Regions from separate parts of the Pseudoalteromonas sp. L21 genome, predicted to be linked through region 1. Evidence: predicted binding sites of a transcription regulator. Region 1 holds the regulator's gene; each other region holds the start of a gene.

Region 1 (10,724 bases):
TGGATCATTTCCTGTGCGAGGGACGGCGCATTGATCTTTAAACTCGCTGGATGGCGCAAATGTACCAGCTGTCCAAACAGTGGAAGAGTTAGCGGGAGGTGGAGTTACTGTATCTGTGTCAGAGTCTAACGAACTACCCCCACCGCAAGCCGTTAAATAAAGGCTTGAAAAGAGAAAAAAAGTCGCCTGTGCGAGTGTGTTACTTTTAAACATGAGATTACTTTCCTGTAAACGATTGTTGAAAAAGTATCAATAAGTATACGCGATGACAATAAAGAGCGATCTAAATAGTGTAAATAAGTGTATAAATTTTCAGCGCATCATGTCAGTCTGCAGGTTCAAGTTTTTGCCATGCTTCAAAGAGCTTCTGTTGTTTGTTTGAAATAGCGAGTCCATAGGTTTTTTGCATATAGAAGTAAGTATCTGCAATGCGCTTTCGAGCATAAACTGGCGGTTCAACAACACGCTGTTTAAAGTCAACTTTAACAGGACATGCTCCGTACTGTTTGATGTTATTGGCTACCATACCAAAACGATAGTTAGAGCGATCAGCATTAATTTCACCGATGGCCGGTGCTAAGTTATTTATGTCAGCTTCCATTTGACGAAACTTTTTACTCACTTTTCGGCAATTTTTTCTACCACCTTCTTGCCAGCACTGCAGTTGATGACCAAACTCCCAAGCAGGTACAATATGCTCCCACTCAATACGGTGTGCCCGTATATTTTGTTTACCAGAACGAGTGACAGCATTTCGCGGCAGGTAGCCGCATCGCGTTGGATCAGGCACTAACTTTTTACCTTCACGTTTTATATCACAATCACAATATAGGCTCTTAGTGTCGTTTGGTAAGGTCTTTATTAGATATTTTTTGGCACTAGAAAAGCTAGAAAACTGCTCCGCAGAGGCAGTAAAACACACCCCAAGGCAAAATAGTAAAGAGAAAAATAAACGCATATCCATCACATGTGTGAACTACAGGATTTGCTATTGTAGAGTGATAGCTCTAAAAGAAAAAGAGTTTGATTGTTATCGAGATAATCAGTTCGGACAGTTCAAACTTCGACAAGTTATAAGCAAGGCACCAAAACAGTGGTGCCGATGCTGGTAGGATTATTTACTGATAATTGAAATTGACTTACGGCGTTTTATACGTAGGTTTTGTAGTAATAATAAAATGCCAGAAAGACAAAACAGTACGCTGGTGGCTGCAAAGCTTATAAGTAAGGGGTTATTAAAGTCCTCGCGCTCGTCGTAATCCATAATATGCAACATCCAGAAAAAGTCGAAAATACGCCAAATAGTGCTGCGTACTGTAATGACCTTACCTGTAGCGCTATCTAAATACAGGGTGGTTGTCAGCCAGTCATCAAAGCTGACTTGCCAAACATTCGCTTTGTATGCAATTTCTCTGGGTCCTTTTGCTAAAAGCTGTACTTGAGAGGTCTTTGCACTAATGAGTAGGTGTGCTTTAGCATTTTCAATAATCTCAGATTCACTTGGCCTAGCCATTGCCTCACCCGTTATACCATCAAAGGTAAATGTACCGTTTAAAGTGGCAATTTCAATAGTGGGTTTTGTGAGTAAGTGGCTGTATTTTATATCACTAATTTGCTCAAACTGAGTTGTTATTGCATCAATTGATGCCATGTAATCATGTACTTTAAATGGATTACTGAGGCTGCGTTTAGCTAAGTGTTTGCCATGTACTTTTTCAAGTGGAATGGCGCTCATTACCAAGCCACCCAGCAGCCAAAAAAAGATTTGTATGGCGAGCAAGTAACCTAACCATTTATGCACTTTGCGGGCATATTTGAACATACGTTTATTCATAGAAAACCACTTGTTATTTTTGTATAGGCGCTATTGTAAAAGCTTAAATTAGGCTGCCAATGCGGCATAATGTCGCATTAACTGTATTCTAGATTTGGTATATAGACAAAACTGCGTTAAAGTTCCAATCGCTATTAATAGAGGGTAAAACGAAGGTATGTCGGAAATTCAATTTTTAAATGTAGACTTGGAGCTTGAATCAAAACACGATATAAGTGCACTGGTGGCTGATTTAAAGAAAAACGCCATGGTCTTACATTATGACAAAGATGAATATCGTCAACTTGCTCGTATTGAAGCAACAGCTGACATTAGCACGCCAGATAAAGCAATTAATCAATTATGCGAATTAATTGAGTCATGTTCACGCAATGCATTGAAACAGTGGCTTTCGTGTTCAAAACGAACATTTGATATTGGTTTTGAGTCAGGTGACTCGCCAAAATGTTTTAATCAAGCCCTGCACGCAGATACCTTATTACGTATTTCTGCCATTGGCGCAGGGCTCGAAATTACCATCTACCCGGTTCAGAGCTAAGCTCGCTATCTTCGTTCTACCACTGCTGCGGTCATACGTGATACGCAGCACAGTTCACCTGCCGCATTACTAATTTTAATTTCCCAAACCGATGTTCTTTTCCCTAGATGAATAGGGCGTGTAATTGCTGTAAGTACGCCTTTGCGTGATGCTTTGAGGTGATTGGCATTTATCTCTTGGCCGACACAATAAAACTTTTCGAAGTCAACAACAAAATTTGCCGCATAACTGGCCACAGTCTCAGCTAGCACAACATTTGCGCCTCCGTGTACCATCCCCATTGGATTATGGTGGGCTGGTATAGCGGGCATGGTGGCAACTAGGTAGTCATCACCAATTTCGGTTATTTCAATGCCCATGGTTTTCATTAAAGTTCCTTCACCTGTAATGCCTTGTGCAAATTGCTGGCATTGCTCCAAAGTGATTGGCTGATGCCAAATGCTCATGGTATTTCCTTAGCAAGCTAATTAAAGCTACTACCTTATTGCATATAACTGTGCTGTTCAATGTTAGTTTTGTAGCAAAATGAGGTGGCTAATTTAAATTTGCGATTTTCAGATAACTGTATATACTCACAGTTAAATGTACTGTATGGAAAACCAGTTGTATGCGCCCATTAACGAAACGCCAATCGCAAATATTAGAACTCATTAAAGTATTTATTAAAGATACAGGCATGCCGCCAACTCGTGCCGAAATAGCTCAAACGCTTGGTTTTAAAAGTGCCAATGCTGCTGAAGAACATCTTAAAGCGCTGGCTAAAAAAGGCATGATAAAAATGAAGCCTGGTGCGAGTCGAGGTATTCAGTTAGTTGAAGAAGATGAGCCAGAACAACTAGGACTCCCTTTAATTGGTCGTGTTGCCGCAGGTGAGCCAATTTTAGCGCAGGAACATGTAGAGAGCCATTGTCAGGTTGATCCATCTTTGTTTAAGCCCGCTGCAGATTTTTTACTACGTGTTAATGGCATGAGTATGAAAGATATAGGCATTATGGATGGTGATTTACTGGCAGTACACAGAACACAAGTGGCTGAAAATGGTCAAGTTGTCGTTGCGCGTGTTGATGAAGATGTGACTGTAAAACGCTTAGAAAAAGCAGGTCGAAAAGTCCTCCTACATGCAGAAAATGACGAGTTTGCACCGATTGAAGTTGATCTCGAACACGAATCTTTCAATATTGAAGGATTGGCAGTTGGCGTTATTCGTAATGCTGATTGGATGTAACGCTAATATACTTAAGTAACTTTAGTGTTCTCAGTCACGCTCGTTTTTTGTTTTGATGTATTGTACTGAGTAAGATGTTTCCAAAATGGTGCGTCAAACTGATTTAATTTGGTGCGACGCCGCTTTTTACCTATTTAGCATCGATTTGTGACCCCTTAGCGTTGCTGGGAGTCCATGTATAGCGCAGTTTTCCTTTCTTTTTGAGTTTTTGCTCTTCCCCTTTTTTACAAATAACGCTCTGATTATAGTTGTTATTTTTGCACCAAAATAAACATTTCTTAGATTAAAAACTTGCTTATTGTTCATTTTTTAACTAATTGGTTAATACATTGTGTTAACACCGTTTTACTAAAAAGACACAAAATAATGTGCTGTGGTGTTAAACGATGAGCTTGTATCAGATTTCTGTCGTGTTGGTACGTGTTTGCTCTTAACAATAAAAATACGAATGGGCACCTAGCTGTACGCCTTTTCGCTTTGCGTCTTGCAATAGCATTTAAAGGAGCTGTCACATGGGTAAAATGCGTTATGCCTTGTGGCTTATATTAGTGTCTCTACCGCAGTTAGCATTGGCAAATAGTCAATTTAATATGCGTAAAGGGGTAACTGATATAAGTAATAATGTTTATGAGTTACACATGACGATATTTATTATCTGTTGTGTAATCGGCGTCATCGTTTTTGCGGTGATGTTTTGGGCTTTAATACATCATAGAAAATCAAAAAGGGCAAAGCCTGCCCAATTTCATGAAAGCACAAAAGTTGAAATTCTTTGGACTGCCATTCCGTTTGTGATTTTAATTGCCATGGCTGTGCCTGCCACAAAAACCTTAATCGCCATGGAGGATGCCTCTAAGGCGGACATCACCATTAAGGTCACGGGCTCTCAATGGAAATGGCATTACGAATATATGGGTGAAGATATTGCCTATTACTCGATTTTGTCGACACCAAAAGATCAAATAGATAACCAAGCTGAAAAGACAGCAAATTACTTACTTGAAGTCGACAAGCCGCTGGTTCTTCCTATCAATAAAAAAGTACGCTTTTTGATGACTTCTGACGATGTTATTCACTCTTGGTGGGTTCCTGATTTTGCGGTGAAAAAAGATGCAAATCCGGGCTTTATCAATGAAGCATGGACACGAATTAACGAACCTGGTGTTTACCGGGGTCAATGTGCTGAGCTGTGTGGTAAAGATCATGGCTTTATGCCTGTTGTGGTTCAAGCATTACCTGAAGATGAGTTTGCAACTTGGTTAGCTGATGCCAAGCAAGAAAAAGCGAATGCGGCAGCAGCGGATGCTGCATTACTTGATCAAACACTTGCGAAAGAAGAGTTAATGACACTAGGTGAGCAAGTCTACATGGCTAGCTGTGCAGCATGTCATCAGCCAACAGGTATGGGGCTACCAGGCGTATTTCCTGCGCTTAAAGGCAGCCCTATTGTACTAGGTGATGTTAAAGATCACATTGATATTGTGCTTCATGGCAAGCCTGGTACAGCAATGCAAGCATTCGATAAACAGCTTTCAATTAAGCAGCTTGCAGCTGTCATTACGTATAAACGAAATGCTTGGGGCAATGATACGGGTGATGTTATCCAGCCGAGTCAAATTCAAGCAGCAATTGATGCAGCAGCGGAGGCGAACTAATGAGTAACGTTATTAATGAGCAAGCCACTGAGCATGCGCATCACGACCATCACCCTGCTAAGGGTTTCAAGCGTTGGTTATATACAACAAACCATAAAGATATTGGTAGTTTATACCTCATTTTCTCACTAACCATGTTTCTAATTGGTGGTGCGATGGCAATGGTGATCCGCGCAGAGCTTTTCCAGCCGGGTTTGCAACTTGTTGATCCACACTTTTTTAATCAAATGACGACAGTACATGGTTTGATCATGGTATTTGGGGCTGTTATGCCTGCCTTTACTGGATTGGCCAACTGGATGGTGCCAATGATGATTGGTGCACCTGATATGGCTTTGCCAAGGATGAATAACTGGAGTTTCTGGATTCTACCTTTCGCCTTTTTAATCCTGTTAGCTTCATTGCTTATGCCTGGTGGTGGCCCTGCATTCGGTTGGACTTTTTATGCGCCACTGTCGACTACTTATAGTAACGATAATACAGCGCTTTTTGTGTTTGCTGTACATATCATGGGTATTAGCTCAATCATGGGGGCGATTAACGTTATCGTGACCATTGTGAACTTAAGAGCCCCAGGCATGACATGGATGAAGCTGCCACTGTTTGTTTGGACATGGTTGATCACCGCATTCTTATTGATTGCTGTGATGCCTGTGCTTGCCGGTGCGGTGACCATGGTGCTTACGGATAAATACTTTGCCACCAGCTTTTTTGATGCCGCAGGGGGGGGCGACCCTGTGATGTTCCAACATATTTTTTGGTTCTTTGGGCACCCTGAGGTGTATATCATGATTTTGCCGGCGTTCGGTATTATCTCTACTATCGTGCCGACTTTCTCACGTAAAAAGCTATTTGGTTATGCCTCTATGGTGTATGCAACTTCATCGATTGCGCTGCTTAGCTTTATCGTATGGGCACATCACATGTTCACCACAGGCATGCCGGTGGCCGGTGAGCTGTTCTTTATGTACGCCACGATGTTGATTTCGGTACCGACAGGCGTAAAAGTGTTTAACTGGGTCGCTACCATGTGGCGAGGGTCAATTAGTTTTGAAATCCCCATGATGTTTGCCATTGCTTTTATCGTATTGTTCACCTTGGGAGGTTTCTCTGGCTTGATGCTTGCGATCACACCTGCTGATTTCCAATATCATGATACTTATTTTGTGGTCGCTCACTTCCACTATGTACTCGTTACAGGCGCAGTGTTCTCTATTATGGCAGGAGCCTATTACTGGCTGCCAAAATGGACTGGCAATATGTATAACGAAACCTTGGCTAAATGGCATTTCTGGTTATCACTAATTAGTGTCAATGTGCTGTTTTTCCCGATGCATTTTGTTGGCCTTGCGGGCATGCCACGTCGTATCCCTGATTATGCTCTGCAATTTGCAGACTTTAACGCCATTATTAGTATTGGTGGGTTTGCGTTTGGCCTTTCACAATTACTATTCGTGCTGGTGGTATTTAAATGTGCCAGAGGTGGTGACAAAGCGCCTGCAAAAGTATGGGATGGTGCAGAGGGGTTAGAGTGGGAAGTTGATTCTCCCGCACCTTACCACACCTTTGAGACACCGCCGGAGATTAAGTAATGAATCATGCACCTTTGCTCAAAAAGCTCCTGCTAGCATGCCTTGGTATGTTTGCATTTGCCTTTGCATTGGTGCCGCTTTACGACGTGTTTTGTGATGTTACGGGCTTAAACGGCAAACCTTCTCTTGAGAAGGCTGTAGTGAGTGACACAGTTAATACTGAGCGTTCTGTAGATGTAAGCTTTACAACACATGCACAAAGCGGTGCACCATTCAAAGTTGAGTCCCAGCAGTACAGTGTCGCTGTGCAGCCAGGCGCTATGCGTGAAGTTAAGTTTAGCGCTAAGAATACCAGCAACACAGACAAAATAATGCAAGCAATCCCCTCGGTATCGCCAGGAAAAGCAGCTAAATACTTACACAAAATAGCCTGTTTTTGCTTCGATCAACAGCCTATGAAAGCAGGTGAAGAAATCGAGTTTACTTTACTATTTTATGTCGATACTGAGCTACCGGATGATGTTGAAGAGCTGACATTGTCCTATACCGTGTTTGATATTAGCGGGCAGGTTGTGGCTAAAAACGATGAAGCCGCCAAGCTAATTGCTAATTAGGAGCAAACAAAATGAGTCAGAATTACGAAAAATATTATGTACCAGCTGAAAGCCCGTGGCCGATTGTCGGTGCAATTGCGATGTTTTTAATTGCTGTTGGCGCTGGTTTAACTGTGATGCAAGTCAGTGGCGAAGGCAACAGTGGTCAATATGTATTGTATTTAGGCATTGCGATATTAATTTATATGGTTTTTAGCTGGTTTAGAAACGTTATTGAAGAGTCGCATAAAGGGCTTTACTCAGCACAAATGGACCGTTCATTCCGACAAGGCATGAGCTGGTTTATATTTTCTGAAGTAATGTTTTTTATGGCATTTTTTGGTGCACTTTTTTATGCCCGTATGATTTCTGTACCTTGGTTGGGTGGGGCTGGTAACAATGCCATGACCAATGAAGTACTTTGGCCAACCTTTGAAGCCGTATGGCCTCTTTTAACCACCCCCAGTGGTGACACAACACAGGCTATGGGCTGGCAAGGGCTCCCATTAATTAATACCCTTATTTTACTTACCTCCTCGGTCACTATTCACTTTGCTCATGTGGCAATGGAAAACAATAAGCGTGGTGCACTAAAAGTATTCTTATCGCTAACCGTGTTATTAGGTGTCGTTTTTTTAGGCTTACAAGTATATGAATATATGCATGCTTATCAGGATCTCGGTTTAACCCTAGATGCGGGTGTATATGGCAACACGTTCTTTTTATTAACTGGTTTTCACGGTATGCACGTGACCTTGGGGACGGTCATTCTGTTTGTCGTACTGTTGCGTATATTCAAAGGTCATTTTAGTAGTGAAAAGCATTTTGCGTTTCAGGCCGCAGCTTGGTATTGGCATTTTGTTGATGTGGTTTGGCTGTGTTTATTTGTATTTGTGTATGTGCTGTAGCGTGACGAAGAGGTGATGGGTTGGTGTGAATAAAGCCCAATTTCATTGCGGCAATAATGATCACCAACACAACAACAGAGAAAAGTACTCTGCGTCCTAAATAGTGTGACATGGGTCGTGCGGTCTGTTTTGCTGACATCATTACAAACAGTGCTCGAAAAAGGTTAAACACAATATATAACAATAACAACACAATGATGATTTTTATCATTTTAGGTTTCCTTGATGCAGTTAATTTTATGGCGTAAACAAAAGCTTAGTTCAATTATCGCAATTTGCGTTGTGGTGTTTGCGGTGCTGATTTGTTTGCGTTTAAGTGTTTGGCAGTATCAACGCGGCGAGCAAAAGCAGCAGCAATTAAGTCAGCTCGCTGTATCAAGCCAACAAGGTGTTATGGATTGGCAAGCACTGCAAAGCTTACCCGATGGTGTTAACAAAACGGGCTTACAGGTCAAAGTCTCTGGGGTGGTTAATAAACAACATTACTGGCTACTTGATAATCAAATATATCAAGGGCAAGTAGGTTATGACTTACTTGCAGCTGTAAGCATCAAAGGAGAGACAGCCCCTTTAATTGTTAATTTTGGTTGGCTCAAAGCCCCTGCTAATCGTAATCAATTGCCATCAGTGGCTTGGCCTAGCAGTGCGCTCATTACAGCGACAGTTCAAATAAAACAAGGCCAGCTGCAAGGCTTTACTTTAGCGGATGACATTGGTGCAGAAAGTGGCTGGCCCAAACGTATTCAGGGAGTCGATTTAGCCATCTTTAGTCGTCAACTAGAGCAGCCGTTACACGCCTTTATTGGTTATCGTAAAGAAGCAGGCGGCTTAGCAACCCCCCATTACAAAAGTGTTGTGATGGGTCCTGATAAACATTACGCCTATGCAGTGCAATGGCTGCTAATTGGCTTGGCCTGTGCTGTTATTGCGTATTTTGCGATGAGAAGGAGACATCATGAAAATAAATCCACTTAGTTTGTTTGCTCTGTGTTGTTTTGTGCCCCTTATTCTGGCCTTTGCAGCATTAAAGCTTGAGTGGTTGCCAAGTGGCTCTAGTAATCATGGTGAGCTGTTAAAGACCGAAGTAAAACTCGCTGATTGGCAGCAAGGAGACCCTAAGCAATGGACAATTGCACTTAACTATCCAGATGATTGCCAATTAAGGTGTGAAGAGCAGCTTGCGAGTCTTGAAAACTTATACGTTGCGTTAGGGAAAAACCAGCAAAAAGTGGATGTTGCTGTGTTAAGTCGGCAGCAAAAAACAGCAGCGAATTGGCGCCATTTAGAAGAAAACGCAGATCTTCAAGCGGGGGACTTATATTTAGTCGATCATATGGGACTGGTTGTTTTGCATTACCCCTATAAAAAAGAACCTGAAGAGAATCGGTTAATTCAAAAAGGCTTACTGAAAGATTTAAAAAAACTACTCAACTACGCACGTTCAAGTTAATACTCGGTAAGGGGCAATAATGTATAAAAATTATAAATATTTAGTCTTATTTACGTGTTTTCTATCTGTTTTAGTGGTGGGGCTTGGGGCATATACGCGGTTAAGTGATGCAGGGCTCGGTTGCCCTGATTGGCCAGGGTGTTACGGGTTTTTAACTGTGCCAAAGCATGAAACTGCACTTTTGCATGTTGAGCAGAATTATCCAGATATGATGTTTGAAGCAGCAAAAGCATGGAAAGAAATGATTCATCGCTATTTTGCAGGAGCATTAGGTCTATTTATATTGGCGTTGTTTGTATTTGCTTGGCTGAAACGTCAATACCCCACTACCCCAGTGAAACTACCGCTAGCACTTTTATTGCTGGTGGTTTTTCAAGCGGCTCTAGGAATGTGGACAGTGACCATGAATCTGCAACCTTTGGTTGTTATGGGGCATTTATTGGGTGGGTTTAGCATTTTATCTTTAGTATTTTTACTATATTTGCGGCTGACCTCTAAGCCTATTACTGGCGGTGATGCAGGGGCGAGGCCTTATTACAGATTAGCGCTGATAGGGTTAGTGGTGTTGGTATTACAGATAGCTTTAGGCGGTTGGCTTGCGGCTAATTATGCAGCCCCGCACTGTAATGGTTTACCACTATGTAGTTACGGGCAGCCGTTTTCACTCTCAAGTGTGTTTCAGCTGCCGCTCGAGCACAGTACCTATGAGTATGGCGTGTTATCGCAACAGGCACGCATGTCTATACATTTACTACATCGCATATGGGCACTGGTAACCTGTGTGGTGCTTGCGTTGATTATGTGGCGAATCTTTTCGAAATCCTATTCTCGAAAGATCAAGCACTGCACTGTAACAGTACTGGTGGCCTTGTTATGCCAGATTTGCTTGGGTCTTGCCGTCGTGCATTGGCATTTTCCATTAGGCGTCGCACTTGCTCATAACTTAATGGCGGCGTTGTTGCTTTTGAGCATGGTTAGACTTTGTTTTC
Region 2 (10,724 bases), on a different contig from region 1:
AGAAAATGATGCAGGTGCTATCGAACTTTATTTGGAAGCTGCATCCATTTTCGAAAATGTTGGCATGGCAGAATACATTGGTAATTCCATATGCGAAATAGGTTATTGCTACTTAAATTTAAAGAAAATCCCCCATATTCCGAAAAAGGTAGACCTCGAATTTGCATTAGATGATTTATACATAGAATTTAAACAGTTATTTGAGAAAAATAAGTTGTTTGATCATCATTATTCAGGAAACTTAATTAGAAAACTAGCTGGTGTACATTATGTTTTTACTTTGACAGGAAAAAGCGAGAATCTAGAAGATATATTCGATAAATTATTCGAACAGCAACTAATTCCGTTGTTGAAAAAGACTAGTGATGCCAATTTAAGAGAGAAAATAAACTTCTCTGTTTCTGCTTTGTATTTTGTTTTAGTCTCTGGTTTATTAGCAGCCAAAGCTGAAAAGGAAAAAAGTAATGCAGGTAAAGCCAGCTTAGAAACCATAAGTCAGTTGTTTAATTTGTTCGTAGAGTACCCAACTTCTAATTGGCTTCGAGATGTTACTCGTATATACGAATGGTTGTATTTATTTTTAACTCATAATTTAAAAATTAATAAGCAAGTAGTAGTGCGCTTGATTGAATTTATTAAGAACAATGATAGCGGGCTAATTCATGACGAAATCGATTTACAGGAATTATTTGTTGGATATTGAAAATTTAAAACCTTAAAATCTCAATATCCCAAAAGCACTTAGTGATTTAAACCTATATGCTACCCCCTTAAGTGAATTAGCTCATCTAAGTTCTGCGCATTCCTCGTTGTTCTTGCCTCATGTCCACAGAGCCTCAACAACTGGGTTTCCGCCATTACTAACTTGCTTGTAATCATGGTTTCCCCAATTGGATCCCATAGAATATTATGCCAATCGTGAGAACTAATATTCATATCAGCTTTCAACAGCACAGAAATAGCAGCCTTAGTATCAAATCCTCTCGAAATTAATAATTGGGTAGCTCTTGCAAAAGCTCTTTGCCCAACAGGTCTAAATAATAAGTGGTTAAGCTCTTCTCTGTAATATCGTGCAGTATTTTGTTGTTCCTTGAATACTTCTTTAAGCTCTGAGCACTCTTCGAGAATTTCATCAAGAAAAGATATTACATCTGAAAGATGTTGTTGTAGCTCATCATCGGTTGGTCTTTTGGACTCAAATTGCTTTTTGTTGTTGCCATATAAGTCTTTTGATATCTCATACAGCCCTACAACACTTGTAATAATTTTTTCATCTTTTGGAGAAATAGAGCCTGTGCTTGTATAAGAAATGTGTTGTCTTTCATCTTCAAACAACCAATGTTGGTCGATGAGATTTCTTGTCACAATTGCAAAACCGTTATCTTCATCTAGAGCGATTGTTGCAGACTTTGATACTGGCTTAGCTTTTTTGTTGACTGTAGTAAATAGCCTTCTGGTTCTTAATTTACCTTCTTGACTAGACTCATCATGCGCAACAAAAATTACATTTATTTCGTCTTTAGCAATACTGTTATCTTGACCAAGTTTATCTAAGGCCTTCTTAATACCGGATACCCTATGTTGTCCGTCAATAGCAAATAGCTTTTCATCGCCTGACAAATGAAGTAAGCCAAGTTTACCTTCAACACTGTCTCTTTGCTCTTCAGATAGTTCAAGTTGATCAATTTTAAAATTTATATTAAGTGGCGCCCAATTGGGCCTTCCATCATAAACTCCAATAATGAGAGACCCCAAAAATCTCTGTGGTGTATTTTCTATATATTTTGCAATATCATCTGAATGCGAATCAATAGCTTCGCGTTGAATCCACTCTGATAAACCTTTTCTGGTATGGATCTCATCAGGAGACTTCACAAGTTTATTAATATCTTTAAATGACATAGACGTAATGTAAGTGATCCAATCACCCACTATTGATCTAATTGCAGGCAATAAAGTTGTACTCATCAAAAGGCCCTCATAACTTGGCTAGTAACTGCATCATATTGTTTATTAAATGGAGGCCTTAAAGCTTTAAGCATTTCTTCTTCAAATTGCTCAGCTTGCTCTACATTATCAGTGGTTGAGTAATAATACTTAAAATGGCCATTCCATCTATTTAACATTTTCCAAATGTGGGGTCTGGTTGAGCGTTCAAAATCTTTACCTAATTCTGAAATGTACGCTCCTATACGTTGATATAGATTGGTCGCTTTTCCTATATAAAAAAGTCCATTAGCGGGCACTAGTGAAAATAAGTTAGGTTCAACAACAAATGCATAAACCCCCGAACTATTGGGTATTAAATTGCGAGGGTCAGGAGGAAAGTCAACGATTTGCCAATCCAAAACGAAGTTTTGAGAGTCTTTCCAAGCTTGTGGGTAAAACATTACCTTTATTTGGTGACTTTCAATAATTGCTAAATCAATAACGTCCATATAGTCCTTTTTTGCATAAGAAGCGCATATTGCACTTCTTATTTATCAATTTTCAAGTTAGTTAATTTATATTCAGATATCTGTATTGAACAAATGCTTTGTTCGTTATCCAATAAGCATGCTAAATCGCGGATCAACATTCTTTCTATGGAGACTCTATACTCAGATAAGGAATCTGGTAAAACATTATATTTATAATGAGTCCAATTATGAGTGCCTTTGTGATGCGCATTAAAGCGCTTGACCATATCCGTTGCTTCCCCAACATAGATAAGCTTATTTACCTCATCTAGAAGCATATAAATTACGTTATGAGCACCAATTTCAAATTTATAATTATCCCACACTCTCCAGTCTTGTTTATGGATACTAAGAGAGTCTTTATCTAACACCTCGGAACTAATTCGCTTTAAAGGAGCTGAATTCACAAGTCTCTGAAATAAATTTGGAAACTGAGGTTTTAGTGGGTAATGAGCATTAAAAAAAAACTTTTTGTTATCAATGTCAAACTCAATATCTAAAAACTCCCAAAAAGATATTTCTTTTTCAATATCTCTAGTGTTCAATTCTGAAAGCTCTGCTTCAATGCTTCTCATAAATGACATTAAAAAAGTGGTTCTTAGTTTTTCAACTAGAGCATCATTGAAATAAAGTCTATATTGGAAACCAGAGGAGTGTTTTACTTTCGAGACCTGACCTTGATAAGTATTTTTATCAAAAGTAATTTCAACGCATGCCTCTTGGTCATTTTTAGATCTCACGTTGCCGAATGCATCTTCAATACCCCAAAATTTAAATAACCACTTTGGGATGGGGGTTGAACCGTCTTTTAGTAAAGTTGCATCGACTTTCTTTCGCCACATTGGAAAATCGACTTGTGAGCGTTCCAGCATTATTTACGTCCTTTTATTTATAACAGGTTACACAAGCTCCACCACCTTCAACTTCGTCATATATCTCATCCATACGGTCTGTATCAGAAATCTTGACTTTAGCTCGCAGTAGGTTTGCTCGTCTATTCAGCTTTTTCTCTAATCGTTTAACTCTTAATTCATGATTCTCAATGATTTCAATCTTACGTTCTTCAGTTTCTAGAGTAGATAAAGGAGTACCTTTGCCTAGCCAGTAGAATGTGCCATCACCTTTGTCTTCTTCGGCTTTTTTTTCGTATGACTTCGCTTCTTCAAAGGCCTGAGGGTAGATTTCTTTTAGCCTTAGCCATTCGATCTTTTGTTGATAGAAGCAAAAGGTGCAACCACTTCTAGACCTCCAGCCATAATAGCCCGGTTTTCCTTGATCTTTTGCTTCTACAATTTTTAATAAAGTTTCGGGGGTTAAATTTGGTTGAATTTCTTGAGAGTGCTCAACTTGATTCATCGAACGTTTTTTCAAAAGTTGGTTCATTAAAGCCATCTTAACTTCTTCAGAAGGCTCTACAGGTTCACCCGTCATTGGGTCAACGAATAACTTACGATATTCGACAACTTCTTCTTCATTGCCTAATAGATCAGCTTTTCTTAATATTTCAAAAATATCATCTCTTTCTAAGCCATCTTCTCTGAACGGCATTTTAATGGTCAGATATTCTGATGTAACAGTATTAGTTAAAAAGCCTTCACGAGCTGGCTCATCAGCTCTAATCCCCACATAAGAAACTACTTTTGAGTAGCCTTCTTTTTCCATTTTCATCTGAATCCACTTTTCAAATGGAACTAATTTCATTTGAATTGTACACCAGCGGGCCTGAGGTGACGGCAAGTAGTTCTTATGCTGCCTCAAATGATAATCGAAGTCTTTTTTCTCCCGGTTAGAACTAAATACTTCTTCGTATGGGTCAACAATTTTGCCAACATAACCCTCTAAGCGGTTCACAAAGTCAATAACTTCGGGTAGCTCTTTACCTGTATCAGTGAAGTAATATTGAATGTCTAAATCAGGATAGTTATCTCGCATATACATAGCGAGAGCAGCACTATCTTTACCACCTGAAAGACCTAATACATGTAGCGTTTTTTCCATTGTACTTCCTTATACTTCCATCAAGTCATCTAACATTGTCATCAAAATCGCTTTTTTCTCTTTGATTTCAAGCTGATTTATTTTTTGGTCTATATCTTTAAGCTGTTGCTTAAAGTTTTTCTTAATATTTTTGTAATCAATATCACCAAAATTAGACAGGTATAGATCTTTCTTAAATCTTTCAATTATCTCAATCAATTCAGAATTTGCCTTAGCTAAGGCACTATCGTCCCAATTTCTCTCTGCCTTACCTGAGAGTAATGAAATTATTGACGAAACCCATTTATTTGAACTAGCAAACTCAGATAATCGCAATGCAAAAGTTTCAACTTTTGGGTGTGTTGTGAAAGCGGCAACTTTTTTACAGTTCTTAACTAAGTGCTGGTTAAAAGTTATGTATTCTTTAATTCGACTCTCAAACTTTAACAGCTCTTTTTCATGAGCTTTTTTGAGCTGTTCAATAATACTCTTAAAATCTTCAGATTTGATATCGGAAAGCTTTGTACTCTTTCCAAATATCGCTGGTAATTTATTGAACAAGTAATCATTTGGATCTGAAGCGACTCTCGTTTCGTCTTTAAACTTCAATAGTTTTTTATCCAATGAGCGCGTATTTCTTGTCCAAGGAGATAGCTCAGCATAAAAGGCCACTAAGGATTGTGCAATAATTAGCGGTGAACACTCCCTTTCTGCTAGTCCAATGGCTGAAGATATTTCATTTAAATAGCTAGTTGTAGAGTGATCTATTTTGACTATCTGAACACCTAGTAACTCAGGTTGCTGGAATAGCTTCATAGCGAACTCTTCGTCAGCTCCATCGATGAAAGTAGGTTTGCTTGTAACTCCGTTATAATCATAAAAAGCTAAATGATGAGTATTAGCTTGTAAAAATGCTAAAAGCCAAATTGGAATTACACCTTTCGCTATACCAAACGGCTCCTTTTGCCACAGTTCAAATATGTCAGATAGTCTAACGATTCCATTTTTATCGGTTATGTAATCTAAAGTTATTTCGAACAGTTCTAATAAACGATTTTGTTCATTAGAAGGCATAACGAACTTATATTGCCCTTTATGCTCTGGATCTGGTACATGCAGGCCAACGTTATTTATAGCAGAAAAGTATAACCCTTTTTCCGCTGGAAAAGTCTTATCTGGCATATCTAAAAAAGGTTCGCATGGTGCCTCAGACATAGCCCTAAGTAGTTTTTTAAGTGCAGCGTTTGCACTGCCGGATGGTTTATTTTTATTAATTAACTCATTAATAATTATTGGAGACTTATTAAAGACTTCATTTGCTACAAAAGATGCGATTGAAGATACTGGTTGCTTCTTCAACTCATTATTTAAGTATGACCAATTAGCATTAGCGAAAGCTCTATCTAACTCATGAGATAGCTGCTGCTTAAAAGAAATAATCCTAGAATCAAGCTCTTTCAATGCGATCTTATCGCGCACTACAGCCGCTTCTTCTTTCTTTGCTTTCTCTAGTGCGATTAATTCGATAGATAAATCTTTTAGTCTATTAATTGTCGATGATTTGCCAATAACCACACATTTATTCGTGGCTGTTTCTTTCACTAATTCGTTATAAGCCTTATCGCTTACTGCTAATACGAAATTTAAGAATACTTTACCGTGTCGTGGAGTTAATTCGATAGATGAAAGTAACTTATTATCAACATTGTTAACTAATAATTTGTTAGCCCACCTCATTGCTCCAGTTTTGTGATAATGCGAGGTTGCTAATACACCATCAGTTAAATCACATACTGTCGTCCAATCTATCCCAGATTCTAACTTTTCTTTTTGCTGCTTAATTAGCATATTGATGTCAATATCACTGCCTTCAAATATGAAGTAGCCGTTGTGTGCAGGACGGAATATTATTACTGTCCAAGATTCCAGCTCTTTTATCGCCTTAGTGACTACTGCTTTTTTAAAGCCTTTTTGTTCAAAATAGTTTTCTAAAAAGTCTTTGGTTGAATGAAAGTGTTGATTGAAGCCAAACAGAGTTAGCAAAGCAACAACTCTAGCTATTGAAGCATGTAACTCATTACCTTTCTTTACGGCTCTATCTACGGCATCACAGCTTTCTAACCACGCTTTACTATCTGATGAAGTAACAATTATATGATAGAGATTATGGTGCAAGTAATTCCAAAGGTTATCTAACGTGTATAGTGGATATTCTTTGTTTTCTGCTGCGTAAAATTCTGAAAGAAATTCTCTGAATCCATACTTTTCGTGTGATGCAAGAAATCCAAATAAACTACGCTCATTCTGTGAGAATCTACGCTTAGATATAGGGCCTAAGAGTAAACTAACTAAAGGATCTAGTGGCAGGGTTTTATATAAGTCTGAGGTGTTTCTAGTCTTGCTTTTGAACGAATCATTAACTATTTCAACTAAGTTCTTATTTTGCTTTGATAACTTTTCGTCTAGTCGTTTTGAAGACTTACTTATAGCATCTCCTAACAAAAATAACGACTCGTCTACTGAAGGGTTATAACCAAGATCTCTATATCTGCCTTGGACTTTTGCCCAGTCTTCTTGCAGCTTAGATTCTTTGTTTTTAGCGTATTCAGTAAACGACTGGTGTAAAAAACCAACAATGACTATATTGTTGTCAGATTGCTGTGCGATATCGGCTAGCAGTTGGAATATATATAGATCTTTATTATTACTTGCACAGAAATCGAGTGCTTTACCCATTTCGTCTAATAAAATTAATACACCATCTTCTTTTATTTTTTTAGAATTTAAATATTCTTCTATTAGGTCAAGGCATTCAACATCAGTAAAATTTCTAATATCGTCTTTTTTTATTTTTATCTTTAGTGAAGTTGCTAGGGTGTAAAGTATTGAATGTGCAGGAGATTCCATCGCACACACATGCTTAATCGTTTTCCAGCCATTATTAATCTTAAAACGGTTAGGAAATTCTGATTTCAGTCCTTCTGCACTATCTAGTGAGTCTTCTGCATAATCCCTTTCATCTTTAATAGTTGATAATAATAAAGATAAAAATAATGCCACTGTAGATTTACCAGAACCATACGGACCTGTAATCGTATAAGCACGTTGCTCACTACCCTCAAAGTCTCTACTGATAGTTTCAAGAACGTTTATAGCTGTGCCGTGAAGAATGAAATTATCAATAAATTGTTTACAATCTTCTAATTGACTATCGATTCGAGTAGAGCTTTTATATTTTTGTTTCACGTCTACTAACAAATTAGACATTGTTTGCTCCTTCGTAGTAACTGTCTAATACAACTTGCTCTTGATTGAGGTATTCGCTATCGACGGAAACTTGTCGAAGTCCTGAAGTGTCTAGCCATGAAATACTGCCATTTGAATAATCCTGTGCCGAATCTAATTTTTCACCTAGCCCTTGTTCAGAAAGTCTAAATATTCTTCCGGGAGATAAAGGGTCAAGCAGCAAGGACTTAAAATTAACTTTTGAAACTTTAGATATTCTCGATTCTTTCTGAATGAATTTAAGCAGAGCGTAAATGAATATTTCTATAGGCAAATCTGACTTACTGTTTAAGTCACTTAAATAATAATTTTTACCACTTTCCTGAATTAGCGAAAGCTCGGTTAAAGGAGAGTTAAATTGTTCTTCATCCCCAGTCTTAGTTATATGTTTTTTACTATAAGAGTTAAGGAATGTATCGATATCTTTTTGAATTGTAGAATCATTTAAAGATGAATCACCAGAAGTAAGCTTTACTAAATCGTTAGACATATGAGCCAACAAAACTTGTTTTTCAAAATATTCACCGTTAAAGATATTAAAAAAATACCTGTAAGATGTCATTTCGTCTTCATTAAAACATAGCCAAAAGTGTACTAGCCAAATTGAACCTAAATGCTCTAGATATGGATCTTTGCCTGTTGTTTCATTAAATAGATAATCACCATTTTCAGAAGTGTAATAATCAATATTTGATTGCTTTCTTTTACTCTCAAGCAGTCCAGCACACTCCGCCCAATAGCGAATCGCATTCACCATGTTTTTACCCACACCTAGCTGAATAATAGCTTGCTGAGTTTCATCTTCTTTACTTGTCTGTAATTTTCCACCTGAATTCAAATGGTTAACAGCTTTATATAGCCATCCATATCTAAGAGGGAACGTATCATGCCCCGTAAACTTCGCTCTCATATTCCTATTGTTACCTCATTCATAAAGCTTCTTCTGGAGAAAATCTCCAGAAGCTAATCTTATATGTAACGCAACGCAGAATAAAGAGTTAAAGGAATAAAAATGCTGTTGATATATACAGTTTATTTTTTGGACAGGTAAAAGCAACAAATAGTTAACATATCTCTATGATTATTATACAAAATGAATTTGATATACAAAGGTGATAAGTATAAAGTTGGATACTACACAATGAGTACCATTAAAATAATGAATTCATTTAGCAGGAGGCTTTAATGTTACTAACACAAGCAAAGTTTGTTCAAAGGAAAAGTAATTAATGACAACGAATGAACAAGTTTTGAATTCATTGCCACCAGTATATTTCCCCAATGAGATAAACATAGTTAAAAAACTTTTTTTGCCTGTTTCCAAGGTTTCAAATAACTTTAATTGCTTATCTGGTTATTTTTCTTCAAAAGCCATTTCTGAATTAGCAGAACCTCTTTCTGTTTTATTTAAAAACCCCTTAGCGAAGGGAAGGTTTGTTATTAGCCCTAACTTAAGTGACGAAGATAAAGAGGCTCTAATTAAAGCATATGAAAATGAAGAGTCGATATTTGATTTTTTAGTCGGTAAAGATGAAATAACACGAGAAGCTTTAGTTACGTCAACATTAGAAGCCATTGGCTACCTAATCAAAAAGAACAGATTAGATATACGTATAGCCTTAATGAAAGAAGGAATGATGCACGCTAAGATTTGGTTGTTTTCAACAACTGAAGGTGAAGTTGCGATACATGGTTCAGGTAATGCAACTAAATCAGGATTGATGACTAACTTTGAACAACTCGTTTTTAGTCGTGAATGGGAATCCAAAAGTAACAAAACAATTATTGACTCATATCAAGATAGATTTAATACATTTTGGGATGGTAGAAGAGACGATTCGTACACCTTGAAATTGAATGATAAAACGATTTCAAAAATATTGATGTCAACTAAGACTGACGTTTCAGAGGAAGAGTTTCCTAATTTATTAAATAAATTAACAAAGCATTTGGAAAATAAAACTGTGTCTCAAAGATTAACTATACCTGAGTGGCTCAATTTCAGAGATGGAGACTACAAGCATCAGGGCGAAGCAATAGATGCGTGGATAGAGCAAGGATACAAAGGTACTTTAGAAATCGCTACAGGTGGCGGAAAAACTCTCACCTCACTTGTATGCGCGTCAATTGCTTTTGAATCGGAAGAAGCAGGAATACTTGTTATTGCTGTGCCAAATAAACCTTTAATTAAGCAGTGGGCAGAAGATGTTAGAAATTTTTCGTTACGCCCTGTAGATACTGAAGGGATAGGAACTAAAGGAATAGTGAGAGTTATCAGAAGAACTATTAAAGAACATGAAATGATTCCTCAACATAGTGCAATTGTTCTTACACATGACGCACTAAAAACTGATGAAGTAAAAAGTGTACTTTCAAAATATAAAAATAAAATAATGCTAATTGGTGATGAAGCTCATAATTTAGGAAGTGCTAGTTTTGTTGATAACCCTCCGGGCTTTATTGAGTTGAGGCTGGCTCTTTCTGCAACTCCTGAGCGACAGTATGATCCAGAGGGAACGTTAAAGTTGTTTGACTATTTTGGTCCTGTCGTTTACGAGTTTTCACTTGAAGAGGCAATTGGTAATTGTTTAGTACCGTTTAAATACTCAGCTCATAAAGTATATTTAAATCAAGAAGAGTCGGACTTGTGGAAAGAGTATACAGAAAAAATTAATAGTTTGTTGTGGAGTGAAGATAAGGAAACCAAAAAATTAGTAGAGCAATTACAAATTCGGAGAAGAGCTATATCTGAAGGGGCAGAGAACAAAAATTCAGCCTTTAAAAGTGAGGTCTCTACGCTTAAAAGTCGAATTCATTCATTAGCTTTTTGTACTGATAAAAGCCCAGAACAATTAATATCTGTTAATGATATTTTGAGGGAAGAAGGTTTTTTGTTTCATCAAATTACAGGTGATGAAACTTCAAATAAAAATCTTATGCAAGATGTTATTAGTTCTTATAAACGTGGGGAGATAGAAATACTCACTTCAAAAAAAGTGCTAG
Region 3 (10,724 bases), on a different contig from region 1:
TGATTTTACCTGACTGTGAAATACAAAATGCAATTATCATTTGCGATAAGCTAATAGCATCATTCGAAGCCCGTTATCCAGAACTTCATTTAAGTTTTGGTTTGGTTGCTGCCCCTCTCGATAGCACGGTTGATGCCGAGGAGCTAATTAATCGTGCAGACAAAAAAATGTATGAAGCAAAAAAACATCAAGGCTCGTTTATCGTTCACTAGCGCGTCATACGTTTTACAAATACCACCACAAACAATGCAAGAGAAAAGCTACCACAAAATGCTTCAATAGCCGCTATAAGTCTTGAAAGGCCAATAGGCGTGATGTCTCCATAGCCTAAGGTGGTAAAGGTAACGACACTAAAATAGATACTATTTAAAAGTGCTGATAAATTTTGTGAAAAGGAGTTATCAAAGTTTAGTTGCAAAACAGTATTGTCATAGCTCACGCCAAATAAAAAATAACAAATAGCACAACAGATTATCAGTGATAAGCTAAAGCGAATCACATTTTCAGGTTTTTCCCCATACCCACATAACATATCAATAAAGCTGGAGGTAATTTGCTTTGTAGAACCTTTGGGGTACTGTGCATGTCTCATGCGAAGTTCTTTATAAGTAAAGTTACCTGCGAGTTCAAAAAGGCCCTGATGTTCCGATGCTTTACGAAGATTTCGATAAATCTCTTCGGATTGTTCAAATAGATCATGTGCTTGACTATGTTGTTTATTTTTTCGCGCTTTAATTGCTTGCGATTCTTGTAATAACTTTTCTCCCAAATCAATATTATCGATGCGGCTATCGTTGAGTTTAACGCCAAGCAAGTTTGTGTCCTTCAAATCACAGTAATGCAGGCTCGCATTATGTAAATTTGCTTTCATGAGTGAGGCATTGGCAATTCTATTATTGAATAAATGTGCACCAGATAGGTTTGCTCGGTAAAAATTGCAGTAGGAGAGATCATAACCTTCTTCATCATCTTGCTTAATTAAGTTAAGCCCAGATAAGTTAGCTCTTTGTAATTGTAAGCCTTGTAATAACCCACCTTTTTTAGCGTAACGCTCCAATTTCTGCGTTAGTTCAAGCCCAGACTTATCAAATTTATTGTCGTGCCAAAAACAAAAGCCAGATCCCATATCAGTTTCTTGGCACTTTTTTCCTGTGGGAGAGGTATAACTACAACAGGGTTTATCAGGCATAAGAATGAAAACTTATTTGTTAGTCATATTTATAGATTAGCAGGTATTTTACAGGGTAAAATGTAATACCAAGATTTTATGCATTGAATTGGTTTATTTTTTGTTGGATTACACATTAAAACGCAGTAAACGTAGGAAAACAGTAGCGATTAAAGTAGCTCAGCAGCAGCTAACAGTCTACGCGCCGCACTTTGTACCACTAGGTGATATAGAGTCCTGGCTCGTGTCTAAAAAAGACTGGGTACAAGCACAAATTGCTAAGCAAGCGTCACAAGCACAAATGCAGCAGTTGCCATTGGAAACGGGCGTAATAAACTTATTTAACCAACCATTAGCAATTAAGCTTAATAAAGGCAGAAGTAGTCACTGGCAACAAAATGAACGCTCAAGTGAGCTGAGCTTATCAGTGTCATCACGTGTAAAGAATACAGAGAGTAAATATTTGTCATTACTGGAAGACTTTTTACATCACAAGCTAGAGAGCTACCTTGAAATGCGTATTCACGACTACTGCTTAAAAATGCAGGAGGCATTGCCAGAGCAGTTAAAAGTGCAACATTATAAACGTCGCTGGGGGAGCTGTAATCAACGTCGAGAGTTAACTTTCAACCTACACTTAGCCTGTGCGCCAACGTGGGTAATCGACTATGTAATTGTTCATGAACTTGCGCATTTAAAATATATGAATCACAGTTCTGTATTTTGGCAGCGTGTGAGTCGTTTTTACCCTGATTATAAAAAAGCAAGTCAGTGGTTAAAAGTAAACGGTAGTCAGTTACGATGGCAATGAGATAATAAAAAATAGATATAAAGAGAAGTCGTTTAGAAAAGTGGTGGAGGGAGCTGGATTCGAACCAGCGAAGGCTGAGCCGTCAGATTTACAGTCTGATCCCTTTGGCCGCTCGGGAACCCCTCCACACTAATTGTTATTGCATTTGGCCCCACTTAACTGAGCGTAGAAAAGTGGTGGAGGGAGCTGGATTCGAACCAGCGAAGGCTGAGCCGTCAGATTTACAGTCTGATCCCTTTGGCCGCTCGGGAACCCCTCCAATGCAACGGCGCTGATAATAGCAAACTGATTATTTAAGTAAAGAAAAAAACTAAAGAAAAATGGATTAATGCCGATAACTGGTTAATCTTGAAACTATTCGGCTAAAGTCTATGCAAATTGATGGTTTGTTACTCAATGAGAGTCAACTTGATAATCGTCTTAATAAAAGTGTTCATGAGCAACGCAGTGGAGAATTTGCTTTACTATTGGCAATGCTCTCTCATGATGTGCTCGACTTTAGTCAGTTTCACCTCCCAAAATCAGAGTTAGCTAACACCCAAATATCTGAGCAAGCGCTACGTAATGAATTAGGGGCGGGACCAAAGCAAGCATTAGCACCAGAGCAATTTGACATGTTAATTGGCGAGCAAAATGCTTTTCGTCTTCTAAGTGGTGGGCTTACAGATATACGTTTACGTCAATGTTTAAACCCAGAGCCACTGACAATTCGTGATGATAAATGCCATGTGCCGTTAAATGTCATTGATAATTGCGAACCTGCGGTTAGAAAGCGTCATTACACTAATAATAGTGTTACAGAGCGACCACAAATGGATGCAGCGGCTTTTTATGATGGCTTAAAAGACGAATCAATTCATCAACCTTTGTACTTAGCGACAGCTTAAACAATTAATTCAATTGTCATAACTTTCTTGTACGCTACAATAGGTAATATAGATAAATTTAAGCGTATTATTAAAAACTACAGCTAATTTTAAATGTGCTTGTTATAATGCGACCTAGTGGCTTTATGCCATGACTATTGAATCAAGTTATTAGGACCATAATGAAAAAAACATTCACGCTTAACCATGAGAAAATCAAATATCCTCGTATGGTTGATGCAGCCAAACACGAAGTAAAAAAATACTTAAAACGTGAACGCAACAAAACACTTCCTGAAGGGGCTGATTATTGGGCGTTTGACTGTAAGTTTGGCGAATCTGCAGAAGATGCTCAGGTTGTGCATGTGGCAGAGATCAACAAATGCATTAGCGATATTGAAGCCAAAGGACTTATGACGTTTTATGTTGAAATCTTAGCGCGTCCTGCACAGCGACAATTACAAGAGTTTGACGAAGAGTAAACGTCAAACGAGCGAATCTAAGAGTGGGCCTTATGGCCCATTTTTATTGCCTAGCTATGGATTAGTATGCGCTGTTTTTTATTACTGCTCGTTATTTGCGGATGCCAAGCCCAAGCAAATACGATTTATGATGAGCTTCCTAGTAGCTTCAATAGCAATGAGCATTATGTTTTTTATTCTCATGGTTACATCGTCGAAGGTGAGCACATTCGTCCACGCCATCCAAAATATGGCACTTATGATTTTCCTGCAATTAAAAAAGCACTAGCAGATCCAGCCTATAATTTAATTGCATACCACCGAAAAAAAGGCACAGCCCCGTTTTTATTTGCTAAAAAGCTAGCGGTTGATGTCGACACCTTATTAAAGGCAGGTGTTCCTGAGTCGCATATTAGTCTAGTTGGTTTTTCACGGGGTGGGGCATTATCGGTACTGGCAGCCAATGAACTTAAACGCACAAATATCAACTTAATAATATTAGCAGGTTGTGCCGGTTTAATTAAAAAGCATCCATCAGTTAGGGCATACGGTAAGGTTTACTCAATCTTTGAACGTTCAGATCAGGTTGGCTCTTGCCAATTTTTAATTGATAGGAGTGAAGCCACTAAGTTCGAAGAAATAAGCATTAATACAGGACTCTCTCATGGCGCATTTTATAAGCCAAAAGATGAGTGGGTGTTACCCGTTAAGAAATGGCTAAAGGATTAACGATGCCTAATATACTTTTTATTTTGATGTTCTGTATTTTTGGGACAAGCTTTACCACTTGGGCTGAACCCTATACTTTACCGCGCACTAATACAGTTTTGCTAAAAGATAAACATACAGAAAACGAATACCCCATTACTATCAAACTGCCACGTAGCTATCAAAAGCAAAACCAGAAACGTTACCCAGTGGTTTATCTGTTAGATGCCAATTACAGTTTACCCATAGCCTCCGGTGCCAGCCGCTTTATGATGAATTCAGGCTCTATTGAAGAGGTAATTCTTGTTGCTGTTGGTTATCAAAAGGGCATATCTGGGCTCGATAGCCGAATTCATGATTACACACCGTTTGTTGATAAGACGTGGAAACGTGCTACAGGGGGCGCAAAGCAACATTTAAATTACTTAAAACAGACTGTTATCCCTTATATTAACGCACATTATCGAACTGGCACGCAAAAGACGCTTGTCGGTAATTCGTTAGGGGGCCTGTTTGCTGCTTATACCTTATTTACCGAGCCGACGCTTTTTTCAAGCTATATACTGGGCAGCCCATCAGTGTGGTTTAAAGAAAACTCAATATTAGCTATGGCTGTAAAACCAGCTACCAACACTACAAAAGTTTACATCGCAGTGGGTGAGCTTGAAGAGAGTGAAGGTGAAAAAATGGTTTCTGGTACTAAACAATTAGTAGATAAAATTAATAAGCAAAGTGGCGAACACGTGATGACAAATTTATTTGTTATTCCACATGCCCACCACGCAACGGCTTTCCCTACAACGGCCAGTCAAGGTTTAGATTGGCTATATAAAAAGTGATTAGCCATGATTTAAATTGCGTGACATTTTTTATATTTTTTGCCACTACCGCAAGGGCATTCATCATTACGGCCAATTTTAATATCTGCAACGGGCGTTATATCACCATCTAGGTAACGCCATAGTCCATTTTCTTTAATAAAACGCGATTTCTCGTGTAACTCACAATACAAGTTTTGGTAAAAGTAATTTGCTTTAAATTCTACAAAACCTTCTTGCTCGTTATATTCAGTATCTAAAACGCTTAGTTTGGTAAAACGACAGCTATTAGCAAAATCTTTGATTTCGCGAACCGAGTTAGCGGCTTGTTGGCTTTGTGCATAGGTACTAAATACATATTTTGCATCTTTTAGCGCGTAAGCACTAAAACGAGAACGCATAAGTTGCTGTGGAGTATCAGCTTGGCTTGCGCCTGTATGAAATGGCTGGCAGCAAAGCTCGTAAGTCAATTCGCTGCCACAAGGACAAAGGGAGTGTGTGAGTGATGTCATAACAACTTACCTAAAACTATAAATTGTTATTTTAACAAGCCTATTGTGGCTGGGGTACTAAATTGTTTAATTGGGCGCTTTTTGTAAAACAATAAAACTTAGCAGATGCCTGCTCAAGGTTTAAATTCATAGCATCTAGTTGGTGGTTGTTTACAATATCTGTCCATGTGATCACAGCAGCAAAGTTACCGTTATGTAATGCTGAGCTAAGTACGTACTCAAGGTTAACTAAATGCTTTTGTCTGATCACAAGTAGTTTGCTGGTATCAATCGAACACGAATCTAATAATGCTTTGCTAGGAACATGATCAGGGGCAATTAATAGTGTCCATGCATTTTGGCTATTGTAATGATGCAATACTTTTAATAGCTCAAAGGTTGCTGATATTTCGTCTTCAATTTGAATTAAATTAACAGACGCTTTGTCGTTATCTTGTTGGTAGCTTTTAACTGTTCTTAATGTAATTGGCTGTAACATAACTTTCACTCACTGGTTGTTTATACAGTATGTGTATACAGTAGTTTATACAGTGTTTTTGCGCAAGTACTTTTTTGCTATTTTTTAACCAATAGTTCAGTTTTATTTTAATTAAAAATATTTAGTTGTTATTAAACAGTTGGTTATGGTTTTGTTTTGAAGGTTGAAAAAGGTGAGAAATTTACCACTAAAGCTATACAGTGTTTTGCACAGTACTGTATGAACTACTAAATTTTGCTTATATACAGGTATTTTGCATAAAAAAGCCGGTATAAAACCGGCCTTTAATCTTTACTATTTTACTACTTATCTAAGTAGGTATTTAAAAACTCAAGGTATGCGTTTGAGGCCTTTATGCGGTTTTCCTTTTTAGTAAAACCATGGCCTTCATCATCAAATAACACATAGTCGACAGGCACACCATTTGCCTTTACAGCGGCAACAAGTTCATCGCTTTCAACTTGTAAAACCCGTGGGTCGTTAGCACCTTGGATCACCATTAATGGTTTAGTGATGTTTTTAGCGTGAAAGAGTGGCGAAATTGCACGGTGACGTTCGCCGTCTGTAGCTGGATCGCCCATTTCATCATACAGCGCCTTTTTAAAACTTTCCCACCATGGTGGAATCGAGTTTAAGGTTCTAACCCAGTTTGTCACACCAAAGATATTGATGCCTACTTTGAATTCTTCAGGTTCGAAGGCAAGTGCTGCAGCGGTCATAAAGCCACCGTAACTCCCTCCCATGATGCCAATTTTGTCTGCATCAACCCAATCTAGGCTTTGCAGGTGCTTTTTACCATAAACGATATCTTGTAAATCGTCAGTGCCATGTTTTTTGTCATCTAAATGGAAGAAGGTTTTACCGTAACCTGAGCTGCCACGATTATTGACTGCAAAAATGGCATAACCATGATTGACTAGATGCTGCTGCATTGCACTATAACCTGTGCGGCTTTGTCCGCCTGGGCCGCCATGCACCCAAACTAAAGCTGGTACTTTGTTATTGCTGTTAGCTTGCTTAGGCTTATATAAAACCCCAGGGATTTCTAAACCATCAAAACTTTTAAAGCGTACAATTGTGCTTTCAACTAAGTCATTTTGATCAATCGCATCACTTAATGTGTTGGTTAACTGTTTCGCTTTCGACTCACCGAGTTGCCACACAAATAAGTTGCTTGGTGAGGTATCTGAATTCAAGTAAAACGCCATGGTTTTTTCATCAGCAGAGAAGTTTACACCACGTAAGTTACCAGCCGGTAATGATGGCATAGCAATGCCTTTACCTGTGGTGGTATCGATTATCGACACCTTAGTGCTCGCGTCAGCATTAACACCACTTACTTGATAACGACCAGATTTAGAGAAGTAAATAAAGCTCACATCCCATTCATCTTTGAGGGCAGGGCTATGCTCGCTAGTCGTTAAATCATAGCGCCAAATTTCTGCAAACTCACCTTTGGCATCGGTTGAGTAATACAGTGATTTACTGTCTCTTGAGAAGGTTTCAGGAGAGTATTTGGCATCGTTGTCATGGCGAGTGATGAGTTCTGGTTTAAGCGTTTTTTTGCGAGTATCAAGAATGAATACATCGCTGTCTTTGTTAGAATTGTTTTTCGATAAAGCAATAAAACGGCCATCAGGGCTGATTGCACCGACATCAAGCCCCATAGTATTTTGATAAACAGGGGTCACTTCATAGCTGTTAGCATCAACGCGGTACAGATCCATAAACTTAGCGTCGCGTTGATTGCTGGTTATAAAGAAGTGCTTACCATCTTCAGTAAAGCCAGCAAACCCTGCTCTAGTTTCTTCACCTGGGGTGAGGTCTTTAACTGTGCCATCGGTTTCACGAACATAGATGTGATAACGCTCGTTACCCCCTGAGTCTTTAGTAAATAATACGCGCTCATCATTAGGAAAATAAGCGACTGCATAAGTACTGTCTTCAAAATCGGTTAAACGGGTTTTCTTGGCGGTTTTAATATCGACTTCGTACAAGCTATAAATACCGCTTTCGTCGCTGCTTATTAGTACTTTGTCGCTCTTCGGTGAAAAACTGCTACCCATAATTGAGGTTGTATCAAAAAAGGTCTCAGCATCATATTGTTTAACTGTTTGGACTTGCTGTTGGTTATTAGTATTAGTTGTTGATTGGTTTGACTGTGAACATCCTGCTATTGCAAGGCTGAGCGCACAAGCAATGGCTGCTAATTGGAAACTCGGTTTCATTGTAATTATTCCTTTTTATTTTTCCGCAATAGAGTCTTACTTGTTCAATTTATAAACGCAAGCCTTCGAGCGTTGATATTTGTTACAAATCATGTAACTAAATGTGGACACTAAGGAAATTGATAGAAGAGAAGGAGGTTACAGTTACAAAAAAACCAGCGCATTATGCGCTGGTTTGGTTTGTTATAACAATTGGAATAATGTTTATTGCTTAAGCAGCATTCGCATTTTTATTGCCTTCGCCACGAGCAACTTTACCAGCAACTAAGTCAGCAGGGTCAAAGTCGTCAACGTTAATAACGTCAAGACGGGCTTTTTCAACTGCGGCTAGTTTGTCGGCTTCTGCTTGGCTTAAAATGCCTGCCTCCAGACCCATTTGCGCTACTTTATCAAGTTGGAAGAAAGGCAGTTTTACACCTTTTTCACGACATACCTTATTAAACAGTGGTTCAACTTCGAGTACGTCTTTAAGCGTTTGCTCTTGACGACCCACAAGGTTAAGCGGCTCGTTTTTAAGGTAAATGTAGTTAGCTAAACGGTTACGAGTTTCGCTTGGTACTTGTAATAAGTGAGCAAGTTTGTGCTCAAGTTTATCAGTAGGCTTACGAACAGGACGACCGAATGGGAATAACATGATTTTTAGCATTGCACGAAGTGGTGCAGATGGCATGTTATTGATTAAGTCAGCAAGTGCACGTTGGCAGTGATAAAGGTGATCTTGGCAGCTCCATTGAACAAGCGCAAAATCTTCTTTTTTACGGCCTTCATCGTTGTAACGTTTAAGTGTTGCAGATACAAGGTATAAGTAGCTTAGTAAGTCACCTAAACGTGCAGAGATACGCTCTTTACGCTTCAATGAACCACCAAATACCGCCATGCTGATATCTGACATTAATGCTAATGACGCACTGAAACGTGACGCAATACGGTAGAATTCAGCTGTTTCGTCTTTGTATGGCGTGCTTGTGAAGCGAGCATTAGTAAAGGCTAACCACTTAGTACGAACTAGGTTCGAAATTGTAAAGCCAATGTGGCCCATTAACGCTTTATCGAATACTGACAATGCTTCTTCACGGTCTTCAATCGCACAAGCACCAAGCTCAGTTAACACGAATGGATGGCAGCGAATCGCACCTTGACCATAAATGATCATGTTACGCGTTAAGATGTTTGCACCTTCTACGGTAATTGCAATTGGCGCACCTTGGTAGCCACGGCCTAAGTAGTTGTTTGGACCAAGCATAATGCCTTTACCACCATGAACATCCATGCCGTGAATCGTTGCTTCACGCATTTGCTCAGTTAAGTGATATTTGATAATCGCAGATACAACCGATGGCTTTTCACCAAGGTCAACAGCACCTGTAGACATGCTTACAGCTGCATCAGAGCTGTACGCGTAACCTGCCAGTTTTGCTAATGACTCTTCAACACCTTCCATTTGACCAATAGGTAAACGGAATTGACGACGAATACGGCTGTAAGAACCTGTTGCAAGCGCAATTGTTTTAATGCCACCTGTTGAGTTAGACGGCAATGTGATTGCACGACCAACAGATAAACATTCAACAAGCATACGCCAGCCTTGACCCGCCATTTTCGGGCCACCAATGATGTAATCAAGTGGTACGAAGATGTCTTTACCGCGAGTAGGACCATTCTGGAATGGAACATTTAGCGGGAAGTGACGACGGCCAATTTCTACTCCTGGAGTATCTGTTGGGATAAGCGCACAGGTAATACCAGGTTCTTTGTCTTCACCAAGTAAACCGTCTGGATCTTGTAGTTTAAATGCAAGGCCAAGTACAGTCGCAACAGGGGCAAGAGTAATGTAACGCTTGTTCCACGTTAGGCTAATACCGACAACTTCTTCACCGTTCCATTGACCTTTACATACAACACCGTAATCAGGAATTGCACTTGCGTCAGAACCTGCTTCTGGTGATGTTAAAGCAAAGCATGGAATTTCTTGACCACTTGCAAGGCGAGGTAAGTAATGATCTTTTTGCTCTTTAGTACCATAGTGCTGAAGTAGCTCACCAGGGCCTAACGAGTTAGGTACACCTACGATAGAAGATAGTAACGTTGATTTACTTGTTAGCTTTTGCAGTACACATGATTGTGCATAAGCAGAAAACTCTAAACCGCCGTATTCTTTTTTGATGATCATGGCAAAGAATTTATTATCTTTTAGGTATTGCCAAACATCTTGCGGTAAATCAGTTAGTTCGTGTGTTGCGTGCCAGTCATCTAGCATGCTACATACTTCTTCAACTGGACCATCAATAAACGCTTGCTCTTCGATTGTTAATTTCGGAGCAGGGTACTGATGTAATTTGTTCCAGTCAGGACGGCCACAAAATAGCTCCGCTTCCCACCATGTAGTACCAGCATCAATGGCTGATTTTTCAGTATCCGACATAGTCGGTGTTACTTTTTTAAACGCAGCAAAGATTGGTTTAATGATGTATTGTTGACGAATGCTAGTCACAGAAAGTGGCACAGCAATAAGTAAGAATAGTAGCCAACTAATTGCGCCAAACGCGCCAGCAAATGTGCCAACAAGTAAAGTCGCAATGGCAATACCTAAACAGGTATTCCAGCTTGATCTGTGGTAACTCGCAACGCTAAGCAGCACGAGTAAACCTAGTAAAAATATGAGAGTCATTGATTA

The links. Region 1 encodes LexA, which represses DNA repair genes until DNA is damaged. Its sites were predicted from a motif close to TACTGTATNNNNATACAGTA; they were not measured.
Region 2: a site for LexA is predicted at 8,735-8,754, ahead of L3V41_RS14520 (DUF4007 family protein). Genes of this name have one in related genera too.
Region 3: a site for LexA is predicted at 5,846-5,865, ahead of L3V41_RS00440 (SulA-like leucine-rich domain-containing protein). Genes of this name have one in related genera too.

What each region holds. Positions count from the first base shown of each region.
Region 1 covers NZ_JAKKCV010000008.1:31,293-42,016, forward strand. Annotated here, with positions in the region: gene L3V41_RS18385 (S41 family peptidase) at 1-213, opposite strand, end outside; gene L3V41_RS18390 (endonuclease) at 326-958, opposite strand; gene L3V41_RS18395 (hypothetical protein) at 1,115-1,834, opposite strand; gene L3V41_RS18400 (hypothetical protein) at 1,992-2,372, shown strand; gene L3V41_RS18405 (hotdog fold thioesterase) at 2,378-2,818, opposite strand; gene lexA (transcriptional repressor LexA) at 2,980-3,597, shown strand; gene coxB (cytochrome c oxidase subunit II) at 4,110-5,252, shown strand; gene ctaD (cytochrome c oxidase subunit I) at 5,252-6,844, shown strand; gene L3V41_RS18425 (cytochrome c oxidase assembly protein) at 6,844-7,398, shown strand; gene L3V41_RS18430 (cytochrome c oxidase subunit 3) at 7,410-8,285, shown strand; gene L3V41_RS20035 (DUF2909 domain-containing protein) at 8,185-8,496, opposite strand; gene L3V41_RS18440 (SURF1 family protein) at 8,511-9,260, shown strand; gene L3V41_RS18445 (transmembrane cytochrome oxidase associated protein) at 9,241-9,735, shown strand; gene L3V41_RS18450 (COX15/CtaA family protein) at 9,755-10,724, shown strand, end outside.
Region 2 covers NZ_JAKKCV010000005.1:9,666-20,389, reverse strand. Annotated here, with positions in the region: gene L3V41_RS14550 (NB-ARC domain-containing protein) at 1-703, shown strand, start outside; gene L3V41_RS14545 (DNA sulfur modification protein DndB) at 763-1,968, opposite strand; gene L3V41_RS14540 (GIY-YIG nuclease family protein) at 1,968-2,438, opposite strand; gene L3V41_RS14535 (GIY-YIG nuclease family protein) at 2,477-3,331, opposite strand; gene L3V41_RS14530 (phosphoadenosine phosphosulfate reductase family protein) at 3,345-4,457, opposite strand; gene L3V41_RS14525 (hypothetical protein) at 4,467-7,703, opposite strand; gene L3V41_RS14520 (DUF4007 family protein) at 7,696-8,631, opposite strand; gene L3V41_RS14515 (DEAD/DEAH box helicase family protein) at 8,951-10,724, shown strand, end outside.
Region 3 covers NZ_JAKKCV010000001.1:92,414-103,137, reverse strand. Annotated here, with positions in the region: gene L3V41_RS00490 (GGDEF domain-containing protein) at 1-212, shown strand, start outside; gene L3V41_RS00485 (ion channel) at 209-1,189, opposite strand; gene L3V41_RS00480 (SprT family zinc-dependent metalloprotease) at 1,278-1,979, shown strand; tRNA gene L3V41_RS00475 (tRNA-Tyr) at 2,021-2,105, opposite strand; tRNA gene L3V41_RS00470 (tRNA-Tyr) at 2,154-2,238, opposite strand; gene L3V41_RS00465 (VC2046/SO_2500 family protein) at 2,351-2,866, shown strand; gene L3V41_RS00460 (DUF6172 family protein) at 3,028-3,327, shown strand; gene L3V41_RS00455 (alpha/beta hydrolase) at 3,394-4,035, shown strand; gene L3V41_RS00450 (alpha/beta hydrolase-fold protein) at 4,038-4,853, shown strand; gene L3V41_RS00445 (YchJ family protein) at 4,865-5,344, opposite strand; gene L3V41_RS00440 (SulA-like leucine-rich domain-containing protein) at 5,385-5,822, opposite strand; gene L3V41_RS00435 (S9 family peptidase) at 6,125-8,050, opposite strand; gene fadE (acyl-CoA dehydrogenase FadE) at 8,262-10,718, opposite strand.